Regions from separate parts of the Priestia sp. VA7 genome, predicted to be linked through region 2. Evidence: predicted binding sites of a transcription regulator. Region 2 holds the regulator's gene; the other holds the start of a gene.

Region 1 (5,747 bases), on a different contig from region 2:
TAGTCCAATTTTTTTCATTTCTAACTCACTCCTAATTAATTAACCTTATTTATGTAACAATTATGTGTTTTATATTTCTTTTGTTACATTTATATTACAATAAATCTGTAACAAAAGAAAGTGTTTTGGCTTTTTTTTCTTAATTTTTTTTAGTTTTTTACTAGTTTCTAAACTAGGTATAGTAAGAGAATTACCAGTTAAAGGTTGATTTATTAACATTTTCAGGCGTTTCTTTCTACTTTTTAATCTTTTTATTACAAAAATATTGTTTGTAATGAAAATGTAATAAAAGAAGCTTAATACCTTTACGATACAGAAAAATAAAGATAAAACGGTGAAAAAGTGAATGTGAAAACTGTTTTTTTCCTTTTTTTAGGCATATTTCTTTTGCCATTTACAGCTTTTTAGTAGGGTAGATTAAGAGGAGGCGAAAGGATGAAAGGCATTATACATAGTGAAAAAAGTGGAATAGCAGGCATGAAGTACAGAGACCTTCAGGAGATGCATCCTCAAAGGGGAGAAATAAAAATAAGGTTAAAAACAGCAGGTTTAAACCGGAGAGACTTGTTCGTTATGAAAAATAGAGGTAAAGGAGATAAGCCGATTATTCCCGGTTCAGACGGTGCAGGCATTATAGAAGAATTGGGAGAAGGCGTAAAAGGTTTAAAAAAAGGAATGGAAGTAATTGTTAATCCGAGTCTAGAGTGGGATTGTGTAGAACACGTTCCACTTACACCTAAAATTTTAGGCGGTCCATCACATGGAACATTTGCAGAGTATGTAATCATACAAGCGAATAACGTTGTACAAAAGCCAGCTTATCTATCTTGGAAACAGGCGGGGGTTCTTTCACTATCCGCTTTAACTGCTTATAGAGCTCTATTTACAAAAGGCCAATTAAAAAAAGGAGAGCACCTCCTTATTCCCGGTATAGGAAGCGGAGTCGCGACCTATGGATTGTTATTCGCAAAAGCTATCGGAGCTAACGTAACAGTCACTTCTAGAAGTGGTGAAAAAAGAAAGCAAGCTCTAAAGCATGGAGCGAATTATGCATTAGATAGCGGAAGCAACTTAAAAGAAGAAACCAACAATAGAAAAGTAGATATCATACTTGATAGTGTGGGGGCAGCTTTATTTCCTACTTATTTTGAAATATTAAAGCCAAATGGAAGAATTGTTAATTTTGGTGCAAGTTCTGGAAATGAAGTTGAATTACCTCTAAGAACCATTTTTTATCCTCAATTCAACATACTTGGTACGTCTATGGGAAGTCAGGAAGAATTCGTGGACATGATGGATTTTATAGAGAAACATCAAATTAAACCAATCGTCGATCGATTCTATCCGCTGTCAGAGGCAGTTGCAGCTTGCGAACGATTAGATAAAGGAAAACAATTCGGCAATATAGGTTTACTTATTTCAGAATAAAAAAACCCCCAGTGCTAACTGGGGACTTTTTTATATAATCAAACGTTTGTTTAAATGAAAGAAACACGGTAATAACAGTTTTTTAGCGCTTTTTTATCATAACCACCACGCCAATAAAAAGGTAACAAATCCTCCTATTATCAAAAATCCCATGCTGTATTTGAGCGTGTATTTAAACAGTTCACCTTCTTTTCCAGCCAGTCCCACTGCTCCGGCAGCGACAGCAATTGATTGAGGAGAAAGCATTTTAGCCATCACGCCGCCGGCAGTATTGGCCGCTACGAGAATAACCGGCAAGACATTAATTTGCTGAGCTGTAGTTAGCTGCAAGTTGCCGAACAGCGCATTATTTGATACGACAGACCCCGTTAGAAATACGCCGATCCAGCCAAGAAATGGGGATAAAAATGGAAAATAAGCAGCTGATGTAGCGAGCGCCAATCCAAGTGTAGAAGACTGTCCTGAGTAATTTGAAATAAAAGCAAAAGCAATGACCATCATAATAGTAATAATAGGCCTTGATAATTCTTTTACGGTTTCTAAAAGAGTGGTCCATGCCACTTTTGGCGATATGTTAAGCAAGAAAACTGAAAGGATACAAGCAATAAGAATTGCTGTACCTGTTGCTGCAAATACGTCTATTTTTAAGATAGCAGCGTAAGGCGTAGGATCTTTTACTAAAGGCGCTGCTTTAATTACGTGATTGTGTAAAAATGGGACGTTAATAAGCAGGTTCATATGTTCAAGCATTGTTTTGACAAAAGAAATGCTCCAAGCCGTAACGAGTATCGTTAATAGAATAAAAGGAGACCAAGCCTTTAAAATCTGTTTTGGTGACAGGCTGAAGCTTTTAGCCGCTGCCGGGCTTGTTCGTTTAATATAAAAAGCAAGAGCAAGTAAACTCACAATAGAAGATGTGATATTTGGAAGTTCAGGGCCGATGTATGTAACAGTTAAATACTGTGTCAGTGCATAGGAAACGGCTGTGATGCTCGTTGCTTTCCATACGTCTTTTAATCCTTTTATCCCATCCATAATAAAGACAAGTAAAAAAGGGATAAGAAAAGAAATAATCGGAAGCTGCGTGCCAAGAAAATGAGCAATTTCTTTTGGATCTATGCCAGATACTTGTCCTGCGACAATAACAGGAATCCCCATGGCGCCAAACGCTCCTGAAGCTGTATTAGCAATTAAACATAGCGCCGCTGCTTTTAACGGTTTGAACCCAAGTCCAACTAGAAGCGCTGCTGTAATGGCAATTGGAGCTCCAAATCCCGCTGCCCCTTCTAAAAAAGCATTAAAGGAAAAAGCAACAAGCAGCATTTGCAAGCGGGGGTCGTCGGTTATTGAAATAATAGATTGTCTGATGGTAGTAAACTGTCCGCTTTTGACAGTTAGCTTGTATAAGAACACCGCTCCGATAATAATATAGCTGATGGGCCAAAGTGCATACAGAAACCCATAGCCTGTGGCTCCTAAGATCATTGAAGCAGGCATATCATAAAAATAAATAGCAATAATCATAGCAAGAAGCACTGTAATACCAGCAGCAATATGTCCTTTTAATTTCAAAAGAGTTAAAGCAATAAAGAAAAAGATAATGGGGATGAGTGCAATTAGTGCAGAAAGCCAAATATTATCTAACGGATTATATACCTGAGTCCACGTCATATTCATACACCTCTACTACATATTTAAAACAAGGGAGCGGGGGAGTCCCCCGCAAAAATCTTTAGATGTTACACAAAAGCTCTGTCGCGAGTTTGCTTAAGAATGCTAGCAGAGTGCTCGAGCTGCTGCTGTTCGTGAGGGGTTAAATTCAATTCAATAATTTGACGCACGCCGTTTTTATTAATGATAGCTGGTACGCCGATATACACATCAGAAATACCGTATTGTCCTTCTAATAAAGCAGATACTGTTAAAATAGAATTTTCATCATCTAAAATAGCCTTGGTAATACGTACAAGCCCCATTGCAATTCCGTAATAAGTCGCTCCTTTTCGATTAATAATATGGTAAGCCGCATCGCGGGTTTGTTCGAATAGATGCTGCATATCGGGTTCTTTTTCAATAGCGGCAGTATTGATAAAATGTTCGAGCTTCACACCGCCAATTTGCGCGTGGCTCCAAACAGGAAATTCCGTATCTCCATGTTCCCCCATAATATAAGCGTGGACGTTGCGAGAATCTACTTCGAAATAGTCGCTTAACAAGTAGCGGAAGCGAGCTGTGTCAAGAATCGTTCCTGAACCAATTACCCGTTCGTTTGGTAATCCTGATACTTTTTGTGTAACGTGTGCGAGAATATCAACTGGATTTGTTGCCACTAAAATGATGCCGTCAAATCCGCTGTTCATAATATCTTTTACAATGCATTCAAAAATTTTAACGTTTTTTTCAACTAGATCTAAGCGTGTTTCCCCTGGAGCTTGATTAGCGCCCGCTGTAATAACTACTAAATCAGCGTCAGCACAGTCTTTATAATCTCCAGCCCAGATTTTCATCGGTGTGGCAAATGGCATTCCATGATTGATATCACGTGCTTCACCTTCTGCTTTTTCTTTGTTCATATCGATTAACACTAATTCATTGGCAATACCTTGATTCACCATTGAAAAAGCGTAGCTTGAGCCCACAAAACCAGTTCCGATAACGGCAACTTTTCGTGTTTTTGGTGTAAATTGTGTTTTCATTTGTATCATCCTTTGAATTTTATTTTGTGATGTTTTTCACAATGTTAGTGTAACAAGAATAAATTGCTTCAGCTGTGATAAAAATCACACCCTTTAAAAAATAGTAAACAATTTTACAGGGCGATTTAAAAAAATGTCCTTCTACATGAAGTGCCACATTTAGAAAGATCTTAAACGTTTAAAGTGTTGAGTAAAGGCAACTTGTTTTGCAGAAAGCTAAAGAGTTTAACATTCTCTATTTGTATGTTAGCAGCCAATAATGTTTCTATAGACCCACACGAAATCCATTTGTTACACTAAGTTTGCTTATTTTGAATAAAGGAGTGGAAGGGATGGAGAACTACTATGAGCAAGCCCAAAAAGGCGCTTGGGTTAGTATCTTATCATATATCTTTTTATCGACATGTAAACTTATCATTGCGGGTGTCACCGCTTCCTCTGCATTAAAAGCCGACGGTCTTAATAATGTTACAGATATTATTGCATCAATTGCCGTCTTAGTCGGCTTAAAAATCTCTAAAAAACCTCGCGATAATGATCATCCCTATGGACATTCCAGAGCGGAACATATCTCTTCACTTATTGCTTCTTTTATCATGATGGTAATCGGACTAGAAGTATTGGTCGATGCGGGTCAGTCATTATTTATGGACAAATCTGAAGCGCCTAATTTACTGGCTGCTTGGGTAGGTCTTGGAGCGGCTGCTGTTATGGGTGGTGTCTACCGATATAATATTAAGCTTGCTAAAAAACTTGATAGCCAGTCTTTATATGCGGTTGCTAAAGATAATTTGTCTGATGCACTTGTGAGTATAGGGGCTGTCGTGGGAATTTTCGGCTCACAATTCGGCCTGCCCTGGCTGGACGTGGTAGCTGCTTTTGCTGTGGGAATTATTATTTGTAAAACAGCCATTGAGATTTTTAAAGAAGCGGCTCATTCTTTAACGGACGGATTTGATGAAGAAAAGTTAGGGCACTACAAAGAAAGCATCGAGCTTGTAGAAGGTGTAAAAGAAGTAGAAGATGTGAAAGCGCGCAAGCTTGGTAATCAAGTCGTGATTGATGTAACTGTTAAAGTAGATCCCCATTTAAATGTTATCAAAAGCCATGAAATTGCTGATCAAATTGAACATATGATGAACGATGAGCATCAAATTAAAGATACGCTTGTTCATATTGAACCTGATGCATACGAAAAACAAAAATAAGACCAGCACGTTCTTTCGTTATGAAAGGATGCGCTGGTTTTATTTTGCGGGAATTTGAAATAAATCACAAAAACTTCTTCAAAAATGAAAATGAAAAGCCGTTATTAGTAATATAAAGATTTTTGTAGAAGGGTGAGGGAATGAAGAGGTTAAGTGCGAAGCTCGTAGTATTTTTTAGTATTTTTATAGCTATTTTATTATTAGTTGTTTCAGGGGCTGTTTATCAATTTACCAAAACGCAAATAGAAAAAGATGTAGAAATTCAGTCTCAAAGTCAAGTGAAAGAGTTAAAAGAAACCATTCATACGTACTTAGACATGTATAGTCGTTCTTTGCTAACGTATAGTGAAAACGATGTAATTGTTAATTTTGTTAAGCAGGAAGGAGATCAAACAAACCAAGAGAAAAATCCGTA
Region 2 (5,747 bases):
TGTTTATCTAATTTTACCGTACGTTCTTCGTTTGCTTTTATATTTTCTAATTCTTTGATTTCCTCTATTTCTGCTTTCTTTTCTACATAATAGTCATAATCTCCAAGAAATTCTTCTACCCCTTCAGGAGATAGCTCTGCTATTTTGTTTGCAATACGATTAATAAAATAACGGTCATGTGAAACAAATAATAGAGTCCCTGGGTAATCAATTAATGCATTCTCGAGTACTTGTTTGCTATCTAAATCAAGATGGTTAGTAGGTTCATCTAAAATTAAAAAATTAGCTTTTTGAAGCATAAGCTTCGAAAGAGCCAAACGTGCTTTTTCACCACCGCTAAGCGTCGAAACGATTTTCAGTACATCATCACCTGAAAACAGAAAATTTCCAAGCACTGTACGAATTTCTTTTTCAGGTTTGGATGGGTAGTCATCCCAAAGCTCATTTAAAACGGTTTTATTAGAAGTTAAATTAGCTTGCTCTTGGTCGTAATAACCAGCCATTACGTTTGAGCCAAAAGAAATGGTTCCAGTCTTGAAGCTTAGTTTATCCACAATACCTTTTAATAACGTAGATTTCCCAACTCCATTAGGGCCAACCAATGCAAGGCTTTCACCTTTTTTAATCCGAAGGTTTGCCTCTTGAACGACGTATTTGTGTTCATCATATCCGATAGACACGTTTTCGAGATTTAAGACTTCATTTCCGCTTTGACGCTCAATTTCAAACGAAAAACTAGCTGATTTTTCGCCTTCGTTAGGTCGATTTATTAACTCCATTCGATCGAGCTGTTTCCGTCTGCTTTGCGCACGTTTTGTAGTCGATGCGCGGGCGATATTTCGCTGAATAAAATCATTCAGTTTTGCGACTTCATCTTGCTGCTTTTCGTACTGACGCAACTCTTTTTCATATCGCTCTGCTTTTTGTACAAGGTATTTAGAGTAGTTGCCCGTGTACTTGACCGTTGTTTTTTTTGTGACTTCATACACTTGATTTACGACTTTATCAAGGAAGTAACGATCGTGTGAAACAATTAAAATAGCTCCTTCATACCCTTGCAGAAACTGTTCCAGCCATGCTAAAGTTTCAATATCTAAGTGGTTGGTAGGCTCATCCAGAATAAGCAAGTCTGGCTTTGTTAAAAGCAGTTTTGCAAGAGCCAAGCGCGTTTTTTGTCCACCGCTCAAGGAGGAAATAGGGGTGCTATAGTCAAAGTTTGAAAAACGGAAACCGTGAAGAATAGATCGTGTATCCGCTTCATATTGATAGCCGCCTAAATCTTTGAACGTTACTTGAAGCTGATCGTACTCTTTGGTTAGTTTTTCGTATTGAACTGAATCATTAAAAATGTCTGGATCGCCCATCTTCGTTTCAAGCGTACGTAATTCTTTTTCCATCTTCTTTAATGGAGCAAAGACCGTCATCATTTCTTCCCATATGGAGAGTGTTGACTCAAGAACTGTATCTTGTCCCATATAATCAATGGAAACACCTTTAGGTTTAATAATTTCTCCGCTGTCATAAGAAAGCTGCTCAGCAATAATTTTTAATAAAGTTGATTTACCAGCACCGTTTCGTCCCACTAGGGCAATGCGGTCTTTTGATTGTACTTCTAACTTTATATTCGATAAAATGGGTTCTGCCCCATAGTATTTTGTAATACCGTTCAATTGTAGAATAATCATTTTTTCACCTCTAGTAGTATATCCATAGTGTATTTTAACATATTTTCAACTACAAGTTCTTCCTACAAGCGTTTGTAATTTGTAGAGGGACAAGGACAAATGATGAAGCGAATGTTTTGATTCATGAAATAAAATGATTTTACCTGCACATTTTATACAGGATACTATGTTAAAATAAGAGATAAGTGCATCTCTGAACTTATATATGATGGATGTAGAAAACCCGTCATGACTAACAAACGGATCCTTTGAAGGGCTAATTGCTTCGTTCTAACTACCGACTTTAAGTAGTGCTGGATAGCCAAAAGGAGTCGGGGTATGAAGCGGAGTATATATAAAACAAGAGAAAAGAGAGAGAATTGGAAGCGCTACCTCGGAGCGGTTGAGGCTTTGTGAAAGGTAATGCAATATGACTTGAAAATGTTAGTAATGACATACATGAACTGAGGGGGTACAACGTGAACACTGAACAATTAAAAATACCACAAGCAACGGCTAAACGATTGCCGCTTTATTATCGTTTTTTAAAAAACTTGCATGCTTCTGGTAAACAGCGTGTTTCGTCAGCGGAGTTAAGTGAGGCAGTGAAAGTTGATTCTGCTACTATTCGTCGGGATTTTTCTTACTTTGGAGCATTAGGGAAAAAGGGATACGGCTACAATGTAAATTATTTACTTACATTTTTCCGTAAAACGTTAGACCAAGATGAAGTAACGAAAGTAGCACTGATTGGCGTAGGGAATCTGGGAACGGCCTTTTTAAATTATAATTTTATTAAAAATAATAACACCAAAATTGAGTGCGCTTTTGATGTGATAGAAGATAAAGTCGGTACAAAAGTAGGCGACGTGCCGGTTTATCACCTTGACCAATTGGAAGATTATATGAGTGATGATATCTCAGTGGCGATTTTAACCGTTCCTGCCACTGTGGCTCAGCAAATTACCGATCGTTTAGTGAATTGCGGAATTAAAGGGATTTTAAACTTCACTCCTGCACGCTTAAACGTACCGGATGAGATTCGACTGCATCATATTGATCTGGCTGTAGAATTACAGTCGCTTGTCTACTTTTTGAAAAATTATCCTGTTGAATAAGATGGACTGTGTTACGATTTCCTTAAGTCTAAATTAATAAGGAGAGTGGAAATATGGGGATTGGAGCAGGTAGTTGGATTATTATTGCGATTGTAGCACTGCTTATTTTTGGACCGAAACGGTTACCGGAGCTAGGAAGATCAGTCGGGCAAACGCTTAGAGAGTTTAAGCATGCCGCTAGCGGTGCATCAGAAGATCGTGAAAAAGATAAACAGCGTCAAGTAGATGACAAAGAGTAAAAGGGTGATCATAGTATGACCGAACAAGAAATGTCAATATATGATCATATAGGAGAGCTGCGAAAACGCATTTTAATTGTTTTATTTTTCTTTGTCATTGCCACAATTGGCGGCTTTTTTATAGCGGATAAGGTTATTGTCTATTTACAGCATGCTGATGAGGCAAAAAATTTAACGATGAATGCATTTAGGCTAACAGATCCAGTTAAGATTTATATGCAGTTTGCTGTTATTATCGGCTGTGTACTTGCAGCTCCTGTTGCACTGTATCAACTTTGGGCATTTGTTAGTCCTGGTTTATATGAAAAAGAGCGTAAGGTAACGCTTGGATATATTCCTGTTTCCATTTTTCTCTTTATCGGCGGTGTCTCTTTTTCTTATTTTGTGTTGTTTCCATTTGTCGTCGATTTTATGACGCGGGTTTCCGATGAGCTGAATGTAAACCAAGTGATTGGCATTAATGAATACTTTTCTTTTTTAATGCAGCTCACACTGCCTTTTGGCCTGTTGTTTCAGCTTCCTGTCGTCGTCATGTTTTTGACGCGATTAGGAATTATAACGCCTATGTTTTTATCTCAAATTCGAAAGTATGCCTATTTCGTACTGCTAGTTATTGCCGCACTGATTACACCACCGGAATTGCTCTCGCACATGATGGTGACAGTGCCGCTCTTAATTTTGTATGAAATCAGCATCATTATTTCCCGCATTTCGTATCGCAAAGTGTTAAAGGCAAGGGCAGAGCAAGAAAGAGAAGATGTTAGTATGTAAAAAAACCACTGAAACAGTGGTTTTTTTATTTAGATGAATCATCTTGATTTTTATATTGCTGCTGCAACTTTTTAATTTTATAGTGCAAGATAAAAATGCGAACCGCAAATCTGAAATCGAATGCGGCTACGAGTGCAAATAAGATCGTAGGGAAGTTCCACACGGTTTCCTGAGCATTTTGAATAGCCAGGTAGGTGAATAAAATCCCCATAATAATATAAATAAACCCTCGTGTTAAAGGGATATTCTTCATAAAAACATGCCTCCAAAAATAAACTGCATTTGTTCTGCTTGCTTTTGCATTTCTATAATTTTATCTGCAAAAATAGTTTGAGATAAAATAACGATTGTATTCATCAACACGTGAGCAATAATGGGTACAATAATTAGTTTTGTTCTTGCATAAAGGAATGCAAATACAAATCCCATGGCTGTATACACGAGCAAATGTTTAAAATCCCAGTGTACGGCAGCGAAAATAAGGGAACTAATAAATGCAGAGATAAAAAAATTATATCGTTTGTGAAGAGAACCGAAAATAATCTTTCGAAAAATAATCTCTTCTAGAATTGGTCCAATAACAGACGTAACGACAATAAGGAACGGCGTTGCTTTAACAAGATTAACAATGTTTTGTGTATTTTCAGATACTTGGGTAATGCCAAGAGCGTGCTCAATCATCCCTGCTACAGCTTGACCAGCCATAGCCAGGAACACCCCAAGGACTGACCAGACCACAGTTACCGTTGTTCCCGCATGTTCTATACGCATGGACATGTCACGGCGCAGCAGCAGTAAGACAATAAGTAAACCAAGGATAAAGCTAATGATGGTCCAATAAGTCAAAAGCATGACAGTCGCTGTTCGAACTGGATATTGATCAAACATTCCTGTTAATTTTAACAGCGGTATACCAACAACTCCTGAAAACTGCATAAGGATGTAGGTGAGGATAACATACCAATAACGTTTTTCCAATCTTCTATACTCCTTTAAAAGGTTTTTATGTATATATGTCGAAGAAGTACTGTGAAGTCAGTAATTTCTTCTTGCTCGTATTGTAACATACATATTATTGAACAGAGAAAAGAATGCTTTATTTCTCAAAATCGTCGAAATCTAAGACTATTATATGTAGTTTTCGTAAATTTTAAATTTTTTTTGTTTAATACTTGCAAAAAAAACCCACTTTGTTTTAATATAATAATTGTGTTAGCACTCGTTGAGCTTGAGTGCTAATAAAAATGCAAACATATTATTTGAGGAGGTTGTTTCACTTGTTAAAGCCATTAGGTGATCGCGTAGTGATTGAACTTGTAAAATCTGAGGAAAAAACAGCAAGCGGTATCGTGTTACCGGACAGTGCAAAAGAAAAACCACAAGAGGGTAAAATTGTTGCTGTTGGTACAGGCCGAGTATTAGAAAGCGGTGAGCGTGTAGCTTTAGAAGTAGCTGCGGGCGATCGTATCATCTTCTCAAAATATGCGGGTACTGAAGTGAAATACGAAGGTACTGAATACTTAATTTTACGCGAAAGCGATATTTTAGCTGTAATCGGCTAATTTTAACCACAAACTTATCATACGTAAAAAATAGATTATTAAGAAAATCTTGAGGAGGTCAAAGAACATGGCAAAAGACATTAAATTTAGCGAAGAAGCACGTCGCGCAATGCTACGTGGTGTAGACACATTGGCAAATGCTGTAAAAGTAACGCTTGGACCAAAAGGTCGTAACGTTGTATTAGAAAAGAAATTCGGTTCACCGCTTATTACAAATGACGGTGTAACAATTGCAAAAGAAATCGAATTAGAAGACGCATTTGAAAATATGGGTGCTAAATTAGTAGCCGAAGTTGCTAGCAAAACAAACGACGTCGCTGGTGACGGTACAACTACTGCAACAGTTTTAGCGCAAGCAATGATCAGAGAAGGTCTTAAAAACGTAACGGCTGG

The links. Region 2 encodes Rex, which represses fermentation and respiration genes when NADH is low (regulators of the CRP and FNR family bind a similar motif). Its sites were predicted from a motif close to TTGTGAAATATTTCACAA; they were not measured.
Region 1: AC0C45_RS25055 (L-lactate dehydrogenase) is a predicted target of Rex. The motif match lies at 4,149-4,166, and genes of this name have one in related genera.

The regions. Positions count from the first base shown of each region.
Region 1 is NZ_JBVQPN010000007.1:43,152-48,898, forward strand. Features, by position in the region: gene AC0C45_RS25040 (IseA DL-endopeptidase inhibitor family protein) at 1-18, opposite strand, end outside; gene AC0C45_RS25045 (zinc-binding dehydrogenase) at 436-1,428, shown strand; gene AC0C45_RS25050 (lactate permease LctP family transporter) at 1,525-3,105, opposite strand; gene AC0C45_RS25055 (L-lactate dehydrogenase) at 3,168-4,124, opposite strand; gene AC0C45_RS25060 (cation diffusion facilitator family transporter) at 4,457-5,332, shown strand; gene AC0C45_RS25065 (methyl-accepting chemotaxis protein) at 5,473-5,747, shown strand, end outside.
Region 2 is NZ_JBVQPN010000020.1:3,833-9,579, forward strand. Features, by position in the region: gene AC0C45_RS29315 (ABC-F family ATP-binding cassette domain-containing protein) at 1-1,685, opposite strand, end outside; gene AC0C45_RS29320 (redox-sensing transcriptional repressor Rex) at 2,144-2,782, shown strand; gene tatA (twin-arginine translocase TatA/TatE family subunit) at 2,836-3,021, shown strand; gene tatC (twin-arginine translocase subunit TatC) at 3,037-3,792, shown strand; gene AC0C45_RS29335 (YdiK family protein) at 3,818-4,045, opposite strand; gene AC0C45_RS29340 (CPBP family intramembrane glutamic endopeptidase) at 4,042-4,770, opposite strand; gene groES (co-chaperone GroES) at 5,070-5,354, shown strand; gene groL (chaperonin GroEL) at 5,422-5,747, shown strand, end outside.